Linked DNA regions of Saccharopolyspora erythraea. The protein of the gene in region 2 interacts with the protein of the main gene of each other region in a pairwise test. Links are inferred from orthologs where the notes say so. Each region holds a gene or a part of one and is shown on either strand. Other genes may lie near its edges.

Region 1 (4,735 bases), 1.8 Mb from region 2 along the record:
TCGAGTCGTAGATGTCCGGTCCGCGCAGCCGGATGCGCTCGCGGATGCGGCCCGGTGACGCCGTGTACGGGCCGTCCAGCGGGTAGCCGAGCGCGATCACGCTGTCGCCCGGGTGGGCGCCCTGCTTGAACGTCATCGCGTCGGCGTCGAGGTCCGGCACCGACAGCACGGCCAGGTCGGTGTTCGGGTCGAACAGCACGACCTCGGCGTCGAACTCGCCGCGGCCGATCTCGATCGCGACCTTGTCGGTGCCCGCGACGACGTGCGCGTTGGTCATCACCCGGTGCGGGGCGATGACGAACCCGGTGCCCTCCAGCGCCCGCGCGCACGAAACCGCACGCCCACGCACCTTCACCACGCTCGTCCGGGCGTCGCGCACGGCCTCGCTGGAGGCCAGGGCGGGGTCCGGTGGGTCGATCGCGGCGACCGGCGTCTCCGAGAACGGCTCCAGCGCCTCCGGGAAACCGCTCATGCCGAGCATCTCGCGCAGCTCCGACGGCAGCTGCTTGGCCGCGTCGGGCATCACCGAGTCCACCGTGCGCAGAACCGTCGATCTGGTGACCGCCGATGCCAGGCCGGGCAGCGCCGAAGCCGACGTGAACGGCAGGGCCACCAGCCAGGCGACCACGAACACCGCCACGCACTGCAGCACCGCGCCGAGCACGTTGTCGACGCCGGTGAGCTTGCTCGAGGTGATCCGGTCGCGCAGCTCGCGGCCCGCCCACATGCCGAAGGTCTCGCCGAAGGCGACCAGCAGCACCACGATGCCCACGCCGAAGGCGATCCGGGCCGACGGGCTGTCCAGCCGCTCCAGCAGCAGCGGCGCGAGCTTGAGCCCGACGACCGCACCGGCGATGACACCGAGAAACGAGAACAGGGCGGTGATCAGCCCGCTGCGCGCACCCGACGCCGCGGCCAGCAGCGCCAGCAGCACGACGAGCAGATCGACCCAGTTCACCCGTTCACCTCATTCCCGCAGGCGATGCTGTCCGATCATGGCAGCCCGCACCACCCCCGCAAGCCTCGCATCCGCCCGGGCGGCGAGTGCCGCCACCGGTTCAGTGCGTGCCGAAGCCCACGTCGTCGGCCTCCTCCGCGGCCCTCCAGGCAGCCCCCAGTTCACGCACGTCGTCGCGGTTCCAGCCGCGCGCCCAGCCGGCCAGGTCGAGCACCCCGGCCAGCAGCCCGCCGGTGAAGCCCCACACCAGCATCCCCGGGACCAGGAACGCCGGCCCGAGCTGCCGCTCGGCGTAGCGGACCCGGATGCGGTTGGCCGAGTCGGTCAGCCACGAGACGGGCACCCGCGCCACCGCGGCGGTCTCGGCCGGGTCCACCGGTGCGACCGGCGACGGCGTCCGCCAGTGCGCCAGGACCGGGGTCACCCGGAAGCCGCTGTGCGCGACGTGCAGCTCCGGCAGCACCGCGACCGGCCGCACGCCGCCGGACAGGACCCCGACCTCCTCGGCGGCCTCCCGCAGCGCCGCGCCGACCGGACCGTCGTCGCCCGGGTCGAGGGCGCCGCCCGGGAACGCGACCTGGCCGGGGTGGGAGTTCAGGCTGTCGGCGCGGCGCAGCAAGAGCACGTCCGGTCCGGACACGCCCTCGCCGAAGAGCACCAGCACGGCCGCCGGGCGGGCGTCGGCGGGCGGGTCGGTGCGCGGCCAGCCGAGGCGCCCGCCGTCGAGGTCGGCGGTGCGCTTGACCAGCGCCCGCAGCCACTCGGGCACGTCGTCGGGGTCCACCAGGGGCCCGACTCCCGGTCCGGTCATCCGGCACCTCCCGCGGTGCGCTGGACCGCGGCGCGCACCTCGTCGGCCGACTCGAACGCGACCGGCGGGTCCACCCGGCGGACCTCGCCGGACGCGGTCACGACGTAGCTCATGGGAAGCACGGCGGGCACGTTGAGCGCCGCCCGGACGCGGTTGTCGGGATCGTGCACGTTCGGATAGCGCACACCGAGCTCTCGCAGCAGGGCGAGGCCGTCGTCCTCGTCGCTCTGCACCTGCACTCCCACGACCGGCACGGCGCCGGGCTGGCGCGAGTACTCCTGGAGCGCGGGCAGCTCGGTCCGGCACGGCTGGCACCACGTCGCCCAGACGTTCACCAGCGTCGTGCGCCCTCCGACCATGGCGGCGAGGTCGGCGGGCGTGCCGTCGGCGAGGCAGGTGCCGGTCGCGCCGGAGGGACCCGTCGGCGGGCCCGACGGGCAGGGCTCCAGGGCCGCTGACGCCCGCAGCGCGGGGTCGGCGCCGCGCTGCGCCGCGACCTGCGCCGGCGCGGGCGCTCCGCCTGGCTCGGCGGGCTGCTCCGCGCCGCGCGGCCACAGCGCGACGATGCCGAGCACCGCGAGCACCACGACCACGACGGTCCAGCGGATCTCGTTCCGGTACTCCCGCAGCCGACCGCTCACGCGTGCGGCTCCGTCTCGGCCACCTTCTCGACGGTCCTGTCCGGGATCTCGTCGACGATCCCGGCCAGCGCGAGCAGGTGGGGGGCCTCGTGCCCGCGGACCAGCTTCGCGGCCTCGAGGTGGTCGGTCGGGCCGTCGCCGTAGGAGGGGCAGTCGGCGGCCAGCAGGCAGGCCCCGCAGGCGGGCTTGCGGGCGTGGCAGACGCGGCGCCCGTGGAAGATCACGTAGTGCGACAGCATGGTCCATTCCTTGCGCGGAATGAGCTCGCCGATCGCGTGTTCGACCTTGACCGGGTCCTCCTCGGCCGTCCACCGCCAGCGCCGGACCAGCCTGCCGAAGTGGGTGTCGACCGTGATGCCGGGCACGTCGAAGGCGTTGCCGAGGATGACGTTGGCCGTCTTGCGGCCGATGCCGGGCAGCTTGACCAGCTCGTCGAGGCGGGCCGGAACCTCGCCGCCGTGGCGCTCCACGAGCTGGGCGCCCAGCCCCATCAGCGAGGCGGCCTTGTTCCGGTAGAAGCCGGTCGAGCGGATCATCTCCTCCAGCTCGGCGCGGTCCGCGCCGGCGTAGGACTCGGCCGCCGGATAGCGCTTGAACAGGGCCGGAGTGACCTCGTTGACCCGCTTGTCGGTGCACTGGGCGGACAGGATCGTGGCCACCGCCAGCTCCAGCGGGGTGTTGAAGTCCAGCTCGCAGTGGGCGTCGGGATAGGCTTCGGCCAACGCGCGGAGCATCCGGCGGGCACGCCGGACGAGTCCCAGCCGGGTCTCCCCCGACCGGGCCTTGGCAGCCTTCTTGACAGCGGCGTCACGGGGCTTGTTCCGAGCTTGGTCCGGCACTCCACCAGAGTACGGATGCCACCCAGGAGGACGGTGCTCGCATGGCCTCGCGCGCGCAGAACATACCCCCGGTTACATCGGCCCCGAAGGCATGAGCGAGGATTTCACCATCATGACTGCCTGGTTCGTGATCGTAGTACCGCTTGTGATCATGTTCTTCACGCTCTTCATGGAGCGCGTGGAGGCACGGCTCCGCCACGTCGCGGTACAGGAGAACGAGGTGGAGGAGCTGCTGGAGAACGCCCGGCCCGACGAGGTCAGGGCGCTGTTCCGGCAGGGAATTGGACGTGCGCTGGAGCTGTTCCAGCTACGCAGGGTGGGACGCGCCGGTAAGCTGCGGACTCGCCGTTCCCGCGACCAGTCTTAGACTTACTGGTAGTGATCGGCGGCACACCGGACCGGTCGCGTGCGGGTCCGGTTCGCAAGACAGCCGCCGCGTCTCAACATGGAGGGACGAGGTGGACGAGACTCTGGCCCGGGCCGGTATCTTCCAAGGCGTTGAGCCGGCCGCGGCGGAAGCACTGACCCAATCGTTGGAACCTTCGGAGTTCCCGCGAGGACACGTGATCTTCGCCGAGGGCGAGCCGGGCGACCGGCTTTACATCATCCAATCCGGCAAGGTCAAGCTCGGACGCAAGTCCCCGGACGGCAGGGAGAACCTGCTGGCGATCATGGGGCCGTCGGACATGTTCGGCGAGCTGTCCATCTTCGACCCGGGGCCGAGGACGTCGACCGCGACAACCGTGACCGAGGTCCGGGCGCTGACCATGGACCGCACGGCGCTGCGGCAGTGGATCGGCACCCGCCCCGAGATCGCGGAGCAGTTGCTTCGGGTCGTGGCCCGCAGGCTGCGCCGGACCAACGGCATGCTGGCCGACCTGATCTTCACCGACGTGCCTGGCCGCGTCGCCAAGGCGCTGCTGCAGCTCGCGCAGCGCTTCGGCAGCCAGGAGGCGGGCCTGCTGCGGGTCACCCACGACCTGACGCAGGAGGAGATCGCCCAGTACGTCGGCGCCTCGCGGGAGACCGTGAACAAGGCGCTGGCCGACTTCGCCCACCGCGGCTGGTTGCGGCTGGAGGGCAAGAGCGTGCTGATCCTCGATCCGGAGCGGCTGGCCCGACGCGCCCGCTGACGACCGGCGAGGCCGCCGGTCGCGACGCGCGCCGATAGACGGGCCCGGGGCGGACCCCGGGCTCTTCAGTCGGCGCGCGTTTTTGCGCGCGCGGGAAACCGGCCCGCGGAAGGCCCGGGAAGATCACCGAGCAGGTGGCACCCACGCGTGTGCTGGGCGGCAAGAGGGCAGGGTGGCCGCCTGAGCGCCTGGCACACGGACGTCCGGCCCGAGCCACCGACCAGGCGTCCGAGAGCCACCAACCAGGTGTCCGGCCCGAGCCGCCGACCGGTCGGCCGATACCCGAAGGCACCGGGGTCAAGCGCCTGATGGCGCTGCGGGCTGGCGCGACCTAGGGCTGGATGCGTGCCCGC
Region 2 (8,494 bases):
CCAACCGAACTCCTGGACAACCATCTCCGGCTCGATGTCGAGCTTCTCGGCGACGTCGACATCGCCTTTGCCGGCGTCTCCCGCGGCGACCACGGTTTTCTCACTCCTCCAATGCCACCGGTGCGGCGCGGGCGTCGCGCCCGCCGCACACCACTTCCACGATCTGGCCGTTAGCGAACACCGCCAAGGGCCACCGGCGCAACTGCTGGCGCTACGACACGCCGGAGCTGCGCGTTAGGGAATGACTGTAGCCCGAGCGTGGCCGAACGGGTACGGCGTACTGACCGGTAGTGATGACGGCGTGCGCGTCCGGGACGATGATGGGGGACGATGGAGGTGTCGGACATCACTCCGGCGCGCCAAGGCCACGACGTAGTCGAGGAGTACCTCTTGTCCCCGCACAACAACGACGTCGGCAGCAACGGAGCCCCGCAGCACCGGGTGCGGGTCATCCGCGACGGCCTCGCCTCCCACCTGCCGGACATCGACCCGGAGGAGACCGAGGAGTGGCTGCAGTCGTTCGACTCCGTGCTGTCGGCGACCGGCCAGCAACGTGCGCGATACCTGATGCTGCGCCTGCTGCAACGGGCGCGGGAGAGCGGCGTGGGCGTCCCGTCGCTCACCAGCACCGACTACGTGAACACCATCCCCACCGAGCTCGAGCCGTGGTTCCCCGGCGACGAGGAGACCGAGCGCCGCTACCGCGCCTGGACCCGCTGGAACGCCGCGATGATGGTGCACCGCGCGCAGCGCCCGGGCATCGGCGTCGGCGGGCACATCTCCTCCTACGCCTCCTCGGCGAGCCTCTACGAGGTCGGCTTCAACTGGTTCTTCAAGGGCAAGGACCACCCCGGCGGCGGTGACCACCTCTACATCCAGGGCCACGCCTCCCCCGGCATCTACGCGCGCGCGTTCCTGGAGGGGCGGCTGTCCACCGACCAGCTCGACGGGTTCCGCCAGGAGTACTCCCACGCGGGTCCCGGCGGCGGCCTGCCGTCCTACCCGCACCCGCGGCTGATGCCCGACTTCTGGGAGTTCCCCACGGTCTCGATGGGCCTGGGCCCGATGAACGCGATCTTCCAGGCCCGCTTCGACCGCTACCTGCGCGACCGGGGCATCAAGGACACCAGCCAGCAGCGGGTGTGGGCATTCCTCGGCGACGGCGAGATGAACGAGCCGGAGTCGCGCGGCCTGCTGCACGTGGCGGCCAACGAGGGCCTGGACAACCTGACCTTCGTCGTCAACTGCAACCTCCAGCAGCTCGACGGCCCGGTCCGCGGCAACGGCAAGATCATCCAGGAGCTGGAGGCGTTCTTCCGCGGCGCGGGCTGGAACGTCATCAAGGTGATCTGGGGCCGGGAGTGGGACGCCCTGCTGCACGCAGACCGCGACGGCGCGCTGGTCAACCTGATGAACACCACGCCCGATGGCGACTACCAGACCTACAAGGCCAACGACGGCGCCTTCGTGCGGGAGCACTTCTTCGGCCGCGACCCGCGCACCAAGGACATCGTCCGCGACCTCAGCGACGACGAGATCTGGGGTCTGCGCCGCGGCGGCCACGACTACCGCAAGGTCTACGCCGCCTACAAGGCCGCCACCGAGCACCACGGCCAGCCCACGGTCATCCTGGCCAAGACGATCAAGGGCTACGGTCTCGGGCCGCACTTCGAGGGCCGCAACGCGACCCACCAGATGAAGAAGATGACCCTGGACGACCTGAAGCTGTTCCGGGACAGCCTGCGGATCCCGATCTCCGACGAGCAGCTCGAGCAGGAGCCGTACCTGCCGCCGTACTACCACCCCGGCCAGGAGTCGCCGGAGATCCAGTACCTGCAGGAGCGGCGCCAGCGGCTCGGCGGCTACCTGCCGGAGCGGCGGGTCAAGTCCAAGGCGCTGGTGCTGCCCGGCGACAAGGTCTACGACGTGGTCCGGCGCGGCTCGGGCAAGCAGGAGGTGGCCACCACGATGGCCTTCGTCCGGCTGCTCAAGGACCTGGCCAAGGACCCCGAGATCGGGCCCCGGATCGTGCCGATCATCCCGGACGAGGCACGGACCTTCGGGATGGACTCGATGTTCCCGTCCCAGAAGATCTACAACCCGCTGGGCCAGTCCTACACGCCGGTCGACTACCAGCTGATGCTGGCCTACCGGGAGAGCGAGCAGGGCCAGATCCTGCACGAGGGCATCAACGAGGCGGGCTCGACCGCGTCGTTCACCGCCGCGGGCACCAGCTACGCCACGCACGGCGAGCCGATGATCCCGGTCTACATCTTCTACTCGATGTTCGGCTTCCAGCGCACCGGTGACGGCCTGTGGGCGGCGGCCGACCAGATGACGCGGGGCTTCCTGCTCGGCGCCACCGCCGGGCGCACCACGCTCACCGGCGAGGGGCTGCAGCACGCCGACGGCCACTCGCTGCTGCTGGCGGCGACGAACCCGGCGGTGGTGTCCTACGACCCGGCGTGGGCCTTCGAGGTCGCCCACATCGTCAAGGACGGCCTGCGGCGGATGTACGGGGAGGACGCCGAGAACGTCTTCTACTACCTCACGGTCTACAACGAGCCGTACCAGCAGCCCGCGGAGCCGGAGGGCCTGGACGTCGACGGCCTGCTGCGGGGCCTCTACCGGTACCGGGAGGCATCCTCCGGCTCGGGCCCGCGGGCGCAGATCCTGGCCTCCGGCGTGATCATGCCGGAGGCGCTGCGGGCGCAGGAGCTGCTGGCCGAGGAGTGGGGCGTGCGGGCCGACGTCTGGTCCGCGACGTCGTGGTCGGAGCTGCGGCGCGAGGCCGAGGCCACCGACCGGCACAACCTGCTGCACCCGGGCGACGAGCGGCGCGTGCCGTACGTGACGCGTGCCCTGGCCGACGCGGAAGGCCCGGTGGTGGCCGTCAGCGACTGGATGCGGGCGGTGCCGGACCTGATCCGGCCCTGGGTACGCAGCGACATGGTCAGCCTCGGCACCGACGGCTTCGGGTTCTCCGACACCCGTCCCGCGGCTCGGCGGGTGTTCCTGGTCGACGCCGAGTCGACCGTGGTCGCCACCCTGTCGGCGCTGGCCAGGCAGGGCGAGGTCGAGGAGGCCAAGGTCGCCGAGGCCGCGCGGAAGTACGAGATCGACGACGTCAAGGCGGCCGGCCCGCAGACGTCGGACCCCGGCGTCGCCTGACGACGCCGCGGCGGCCATGAGGACGACCTGCGGACGGCGCTGAGGACGGCCATGCGGACGCTGCGGCGGCCTTGGCGCCCCTGAGGTCAGGGCTCGAGTTCACGGTGCCCGACACGCTCCGGCGTGTCGGGCACCGTTGCTTTCGGGGCTGGTGGACCGCCGGGCGGCAACCCGACGAGCCGCCCGGCAGCGCAGCACCAGGCGGCTCCGCCGGAAAGCCGTTCGCCCGCCCCACGTCGGCAGGGCGGGCGAACGGGCTGGTGGCGTGGGTCAGCGGCAGGCGACCGGTTCCGCCTCGGTCAGGCGGTATTCGCCGCGGGCGTCGAGCAGCAGCGCGGCCAGGGAGCGCGCGGGCTGGTTCATCGGCACGATGCGGCCCTCGCCCGCCGGGATGCTGTGCACGCCGTGCAGGTCGAGGACCTCGCCGAAGCGCGCGGCCTGCTCAACGGTGAGCCGGTAGGCGCAGGCCGGGGACTTCTCGACGTCCTCGGGCGCGGGCGGCTCGTTGTCGGCACCGCCGAAATAGAGCGGTCCCCGGTTCGCCAGGCCATCCAGGCTGGCCTTGCTGATGGCCGACTCGATCTGGTCGCGGCGTTCGGTGAACATCCGCAGGGTCGCCTGCACCGAGGTGAGGTGCGAGCCGACGCGCCGCCGGTTGTTGGTCGCCGCGTCCTCGCCCGCCAGCGGCTCGACGCGACTCTCCACGAGCAGGCCGACCGCGTTCTTCACGCCGACGGTGTTGCGCAGGATGCGTTCCTGCCCGTCGCCTGCGACCTGCTTGATCGGCTCGCCGGTCTCGGGGTCGGTCCAGATCCCGTACACGCCGGTCGAGAGGCCGGTTTCCTCCACCGCGGGCCGGACGTAGCGCTCCGACAGCCGCTCGGACTCCGAGCGCACCTGCGCGCCGGCGTTGAGGTTGCGCGGCCAAAGCGCGAGGAAGTCCTTGACGTAGTACGGCGGTTGCGCGCCGAACTCGTGCAGGTCGTGCACGACGGCGGGACGCTCGTCGCGCATGACCCGCGCGACGGCCCGGGCCTCGGGTGAGGCCAGCGCGAGGTGGTCGCGGTTGATGTCGATGCCGTCGGCGTTCTCGCGGGTGTTCGCCACGTGCCCGTCGGGGTTGGCGTTGGGCATGAACAGGACCGTCGTGGAGCGCAGGAAGCGCTGCACGCGCTCGTCCTGCGAGTAGCCGAGGTCGCGGATGGTGCTCAGGCACCCCTCGCGTCCCGCCGGCTCGTCGCCGTGCTGCGAGCAGACGAACAGCACCTTCGACCGGCCCGATCCGACGCGGGCCAGCCGCAGCGGCCGGTCCTGGACGCTGGCGCCGATCGTCTCGACCGCGACGTCGGGTTGCGCCCGGTCGACCTCGGCCAGGAAGGCGGCTTCCTCCTCGGGAGTCGTCCACCGCGCGCCGCGCGAATCCTCGAACCCAGTGCTCGGTGCAACCTCTGCGATCGCGGGCGCCGGCGCCACCAGCGCTGTGCACAGCGCGGCGACGGCGACCCAGCGGAACCGACGGACCATGGCCGGACCCCTTTCGTGTTCGATCATCCGAATCCACCAGGGGGTCCGGGGCAAGTCAAGGCTTGACCGCGGCGGGCCGGTGCGCTCGCTGCCTTCGGGCGGTGCGGTTCCAGCTCCACCAGCCGTGGATCACCAGCGCGGCGAACACCACGTAGATCGCGGCGCTGAACCAGAGCCCGGAGGCGATCTGCAGCGGCACGCCGACGGCGTCGACGGCCAGCCACACCAGCCAGAACTCGACCAGCCCGCGGCCCTGCGCCCAGAAGGCGACCAGCGTGCCGACGAAGATCCAGGCGTCGGGCCACGGCGCCCACGACGCGTCGAGCTCGGTCAGCAGCAGGGCGAACGCCGCCGTGCCTACCAGCAGCGCCGCCAGCAGCGCCAGCCGCTCCGACGCGCGCGCCTTGCGCACGACGACGCCGTAGACCGGGTCGGTGCGCCGGCTCCAGGCCCACCAGCCGTAGACGGAGATCAGCAGGATCATCACCTGCCGGATGGCCAGGCCGCCGAGCTGGGCGCTGGCGTAGACCGCGAACAGCAGCACCGTGGCCGACACCTGGACCGGCCAGGTGGCCAGGGTGCGCCGCTGCGCGAGGAAGACAACGGCCAGAGCGCAGAGCTGCCCCACCAGTTCGGCCCAGGAGATCTGCTGGCCGAGCACGGTGATCCCGTTGCCGAGCACCCACTCCGCGATGTTCTGCACGCCCACTCCTCCCGCCGGTCATGACCACCGGGCGGGCGGCGAGCGCGGCCGACGGGAACGCGGAGGGGGCCGTGCGCAGGGCGCGCCACGGCGGCTTCCGGCACCCGTGCGCTGCCTCCCATCCGGACTGTCACCGTCGGTTCCGGAGTTCCACCGGATCGGCCGGGCCGTTCCTGCGCGGAACGGCGCCGGTTCGCGGACTTTCACCGCCGGTTCGGAATTGCACCGAGCCCCGGAGCGCACGACGTTTCGTACTCGTGTGAACATCTTGCGCTGGTGACCTTGTTCCGGCATCCGGCAGTGCGGTGGATCACAGGTAGCGAAGGTCTCCGATCAGCCGATCGAACAGCAGTGCGCACGCGGGTAAACTCGGCCTGGCCGAAGATCGACGCGAGGGGGACCGCCGGGTGAACGACACCGACCACGCCATCCTCGCCTTCGAGAACGAGTGGTGGCACCACGCCGGCAACAAGGAACGGGTCATCCAGGAGCGCTTCGGGATCTCCCCGACCCGCTACTACCAGCGGCTCAACCGCCTGCTCGACCGGCCGGAGGCGCTCGCGCAGCAGCCGACCCTGGTCAAGCGGCTGCAACGGTTACGCGAGGAGCGGGAGCAGCGGCGGGCCGCCGCACCCCGCCGCTGACCGCGGAACTCACTAGCTCTGCTGGGCCGCCTGCGCCTGCTGCTCCGGCGGGAGCTGACGTGCCTGCTGGATGCGCACCAGTTCGGCGAGCAGCGGAGCCGCCTGGTCCGGCGGCAGCGCCTGGAAGGCCGCCCTGATCGCTTCGGCGTCCATCGACCGCTGCTGCGGCACCTGGACCGCGGCCTGCCCGCCGCGCTGCGGGCCGAGGAGCCCGTTGACCAGCTCCACGAGCATCGCCACGAGCGTGCGCGGACCGAGATCGGTGTCCCAGCCCACGATCTCTCCCTTGGGGCCTCTGGGCCCCAGCAGCTCGCTCTCGATCCGGCGCAGGATCGCCTCCTGCTCGGACCCCACTGGCTGTTCCGGCGGCGGCGGCGCGGGGGCCACCGGCTGTCCGGGCCTCCCCGGTCCGTCGTGGTTCTTCCTGCCCGACAGATCCGCGCGGAACCGGTCCATGTCGACGTGACCGGGGTCGATCTTGCCGGTCACGCTGGTCTCCTTGTGGCCGCGCGCGGCCTCGGCGGGGCGGCCGATGTGGGCCAGCACGGCCGAGGTCGCAGTCAGCGCCGCGTCGTACTGCTCGGGGCTCGGCCCCTGCTCGACACCTTGGTAGTCCCACTCGAAACCGACGTAGAGGAAGTTGCCGTCGCCCGCCGGGTTGGGGCCGGACGCCTTCGCCTGGCCCGCGTGGTTGGCGCGGCCCGCGGCGATCAGGTGCACGACGCCGTCGAAGCCGATCAGGCCGTGGCACAGCGGGCCCCGCAGGTCCGGCCTGCCGTCGATGCACAGCTGCACGCTCGGTGCCGGGTTCTCGTAGGACGCGGGGGTGGCGGTGTGGTGTTCGAGCACTCCCACCGGGCTCGGCTGCGGACCGGACGTCGCGGTCCGCTCCTTCCACCCGGGCGTCTCGACGACCTGCAGGCCGGCCGCCCTGAGCACGTCCGCAAGCCATTCCAGAGGCAATGTCACGGCTGATCACTCCCTGCCGTAGGCGTCGCCCCATCGTCTCCCGGTGCCGAACGGGCAACCACGGCCAACCGCGTGAAAACAGCGGTAACCGCCCGATCGAGTTCCGCGGAATTGATCCAGAAGCCGAACTCGGTGAAAACCGGTGCGGCCGTCATGAATTCCGCACCGCGTTTTCGTCCTCTTCGACTCCATTCCGGACGCATTCCGCCGGTGTCGCAATCACCCTTCGTGGCGAATTCGCCGCGCATCCAAGCCGGCCCGGTCAGGCGCCGATGTGACCTGGCACCGACTCCGACCGCTCCCCGCCCGATCGCGATCAGGCCGCGTGCGATTCTGGAACCATGGCTACCGAACGCGCAGGTGATGGACCACGTGAGGTCTCAGCCGCCACGCTTCGCCGACTCGAGCGGGCCTCCGGCGGGCTGGCGACCGCCAGCATCAGCGCGATGGAACAGCGGTTGCCGTGGTTCCGCCGGATGCCCGCCGACCAGCGCGCGAGCGTGCTGCTGGTCACCCAGACCGGCGTGTCCAACTTCGTGGCGTGGCTGCAGGACCCCACCGAGGCGATCCGGCTGACCGCCGAGGCGTTCCGCTCCGCTCCGCGCGACCTCTCCCGCTGGGTCAGCCTCCGGCAGACGCTGGAGCTGGTGCGCGCCGCCATCGACGTCTTCGAGCAGCAGCTGCCCGAGCTGGCCGACGAACCGGACGAGCGCACGCTGCTGCGCGAGTGGATCCTGCGCTACACCCGCGAGATCGCCTTCGCCGCCGCGACCTCCTACGCGGCGGCGGCCGAGGCACGCGGTGCCTGGGACGCGCGGCTGGAGGCGCTGGTCGTCGACGGCATCGTCCGCGGCGACGCCGAGGAGTCGCTGCTCTCCCGCGCCGCCGCGCTCGGGTGGGAACCCTCGTCGGAGGCGACGGTCCTGGTCGGCACCGCTCCGTCGGACGATCCGCCGACGATCGTCTACCAGGTCCGCAGCCGCGCCGCCCGCGTCGGGCGGCCGGTGCTGCTGGGCGTGCAGGGGACGCGGCTCGTCGTGGTCTTCGGCGGCCCGGCCGACGACCGCACCGAGAACGAGGCCGCGTCGCGGCTGGCCGAGGCGTTCGACGAGGGACCGGTGGTCGTCGGCCCGACGGTGCCGAGCCTGGCCGAGGCGCACCGGTCGGCCTCGGACGCGATGTCGGCGCTGCGCGCGGTGGTGGCGTGGCCGACCGCGCCGCGGCCGGTGGCCTCCGCGGACCTGCTGCCGGAGCGGGCACTGGCAGGCGACCCGGAGGCCGAGCGGCAGCTCGTCGAACGGATCGTGCTGCCGCTGGTCGACGCGGGCGGCGCGCTGATGGAGACCGTCGACACCTACCTGGAGGTCGGCGGCGTGCTGGAGAACTGCGCCCGCCAGCTCTACGTCCACCCCAACACGGTGCGGTACCGGCTGCGCAGGGCGGCCGAGCTGACCGGCCGCACCCCGTCGAACCCGCGCGACGC

The links.
Region 1: the proteins of aceE (region 2) and nth interact in binary tests that used the Escherichia coli proteins (3 or more experiments, as listed by UniProt). The link is inferred for Saccharopolyspora erythraea from one-to-one orthologs.

The regions. Positions count from the first base shown.
Region 1 is NZ_CP054839.1:361,849-366,583, reverse strand. What follows is about bases 1,329-4,269. They hold nth (endonuclease III), read right to left. Parts: upstream 3,250-4,269; coding sequence 2,407-3,249; downstream 1,329-2,406. Other genes in these bases: HUO13_RS01725 (Crp/Fnr family transcriptional regulator), read left to right, coding at 3,708-4,269; HUO13_RS01730 (hypothetical protein), read left to right, coding at 3,362-3,616; HUO13_RS01740 (TlpA family protein disulfide reductase), read right to left, coding at 1,766-2,410; HUO13_RS01745 (NUDIX hydrolase), read right to left, coding at 1,329-1,769. In the rest of the region: HUO13_RS01750 (MarP family serine protease), read right to left, coding at 1-958; more of HUO13_RS01745, read right to left, coding at 1,059-1,328; more of HUO13_RS01725, read left to right, coding at 4,270-4,382. UniProt on the Escherichia coli protein: DNA repair enzyme that has both DNA N-glycosylase activity and AP-lyase activity. The DNA N-glycosylase activity releases various damaged pyrimidines from DNA by cleaving the N-glycosidic bond, leaving an AP (apurinic/apyrimidinic) site.
Region 2 is NZ_CP054839.1:2,156,253-2,164,746, reverse strand. Bases 1-3,371 are described here. They hold aceE (pyruvate dehydrogenase (acetyl-transferring), homodimeric type), read left to right. Parts: upstream 1-330; coding sequence 331-3,171; downstream 3,172-3,371. Other genes in these bases: HUO13_RS10030 (DUF3052 domain-containing protein), read right to left, coding at 1-93. Also shown: HUO13_RS10020 (M14 family metallopeptidase), read right to left, coding at 3,442-4,695; nicotinamide riboside transporter PnuC, read right to left, coding at 4,751-5,398; HUO13_RS10010 (DUF3263 domain-containing protein), read left to right, coding at 5,806-6,042; HUO13_RS10005 (peptidoglycan recognition protein family protein), read right to left, coding at 6,055-7,011; HUO13_RS10000 (PucR family transcriptional regulator), read left to right, coding at 7,353-8,494. UniProt on the Escherichia coli protein: Component of the pyruvate dehydrogenase (PDH) complex, that catalyzes the overall conversion of pyruvate to acetyl-CoA and CO(2).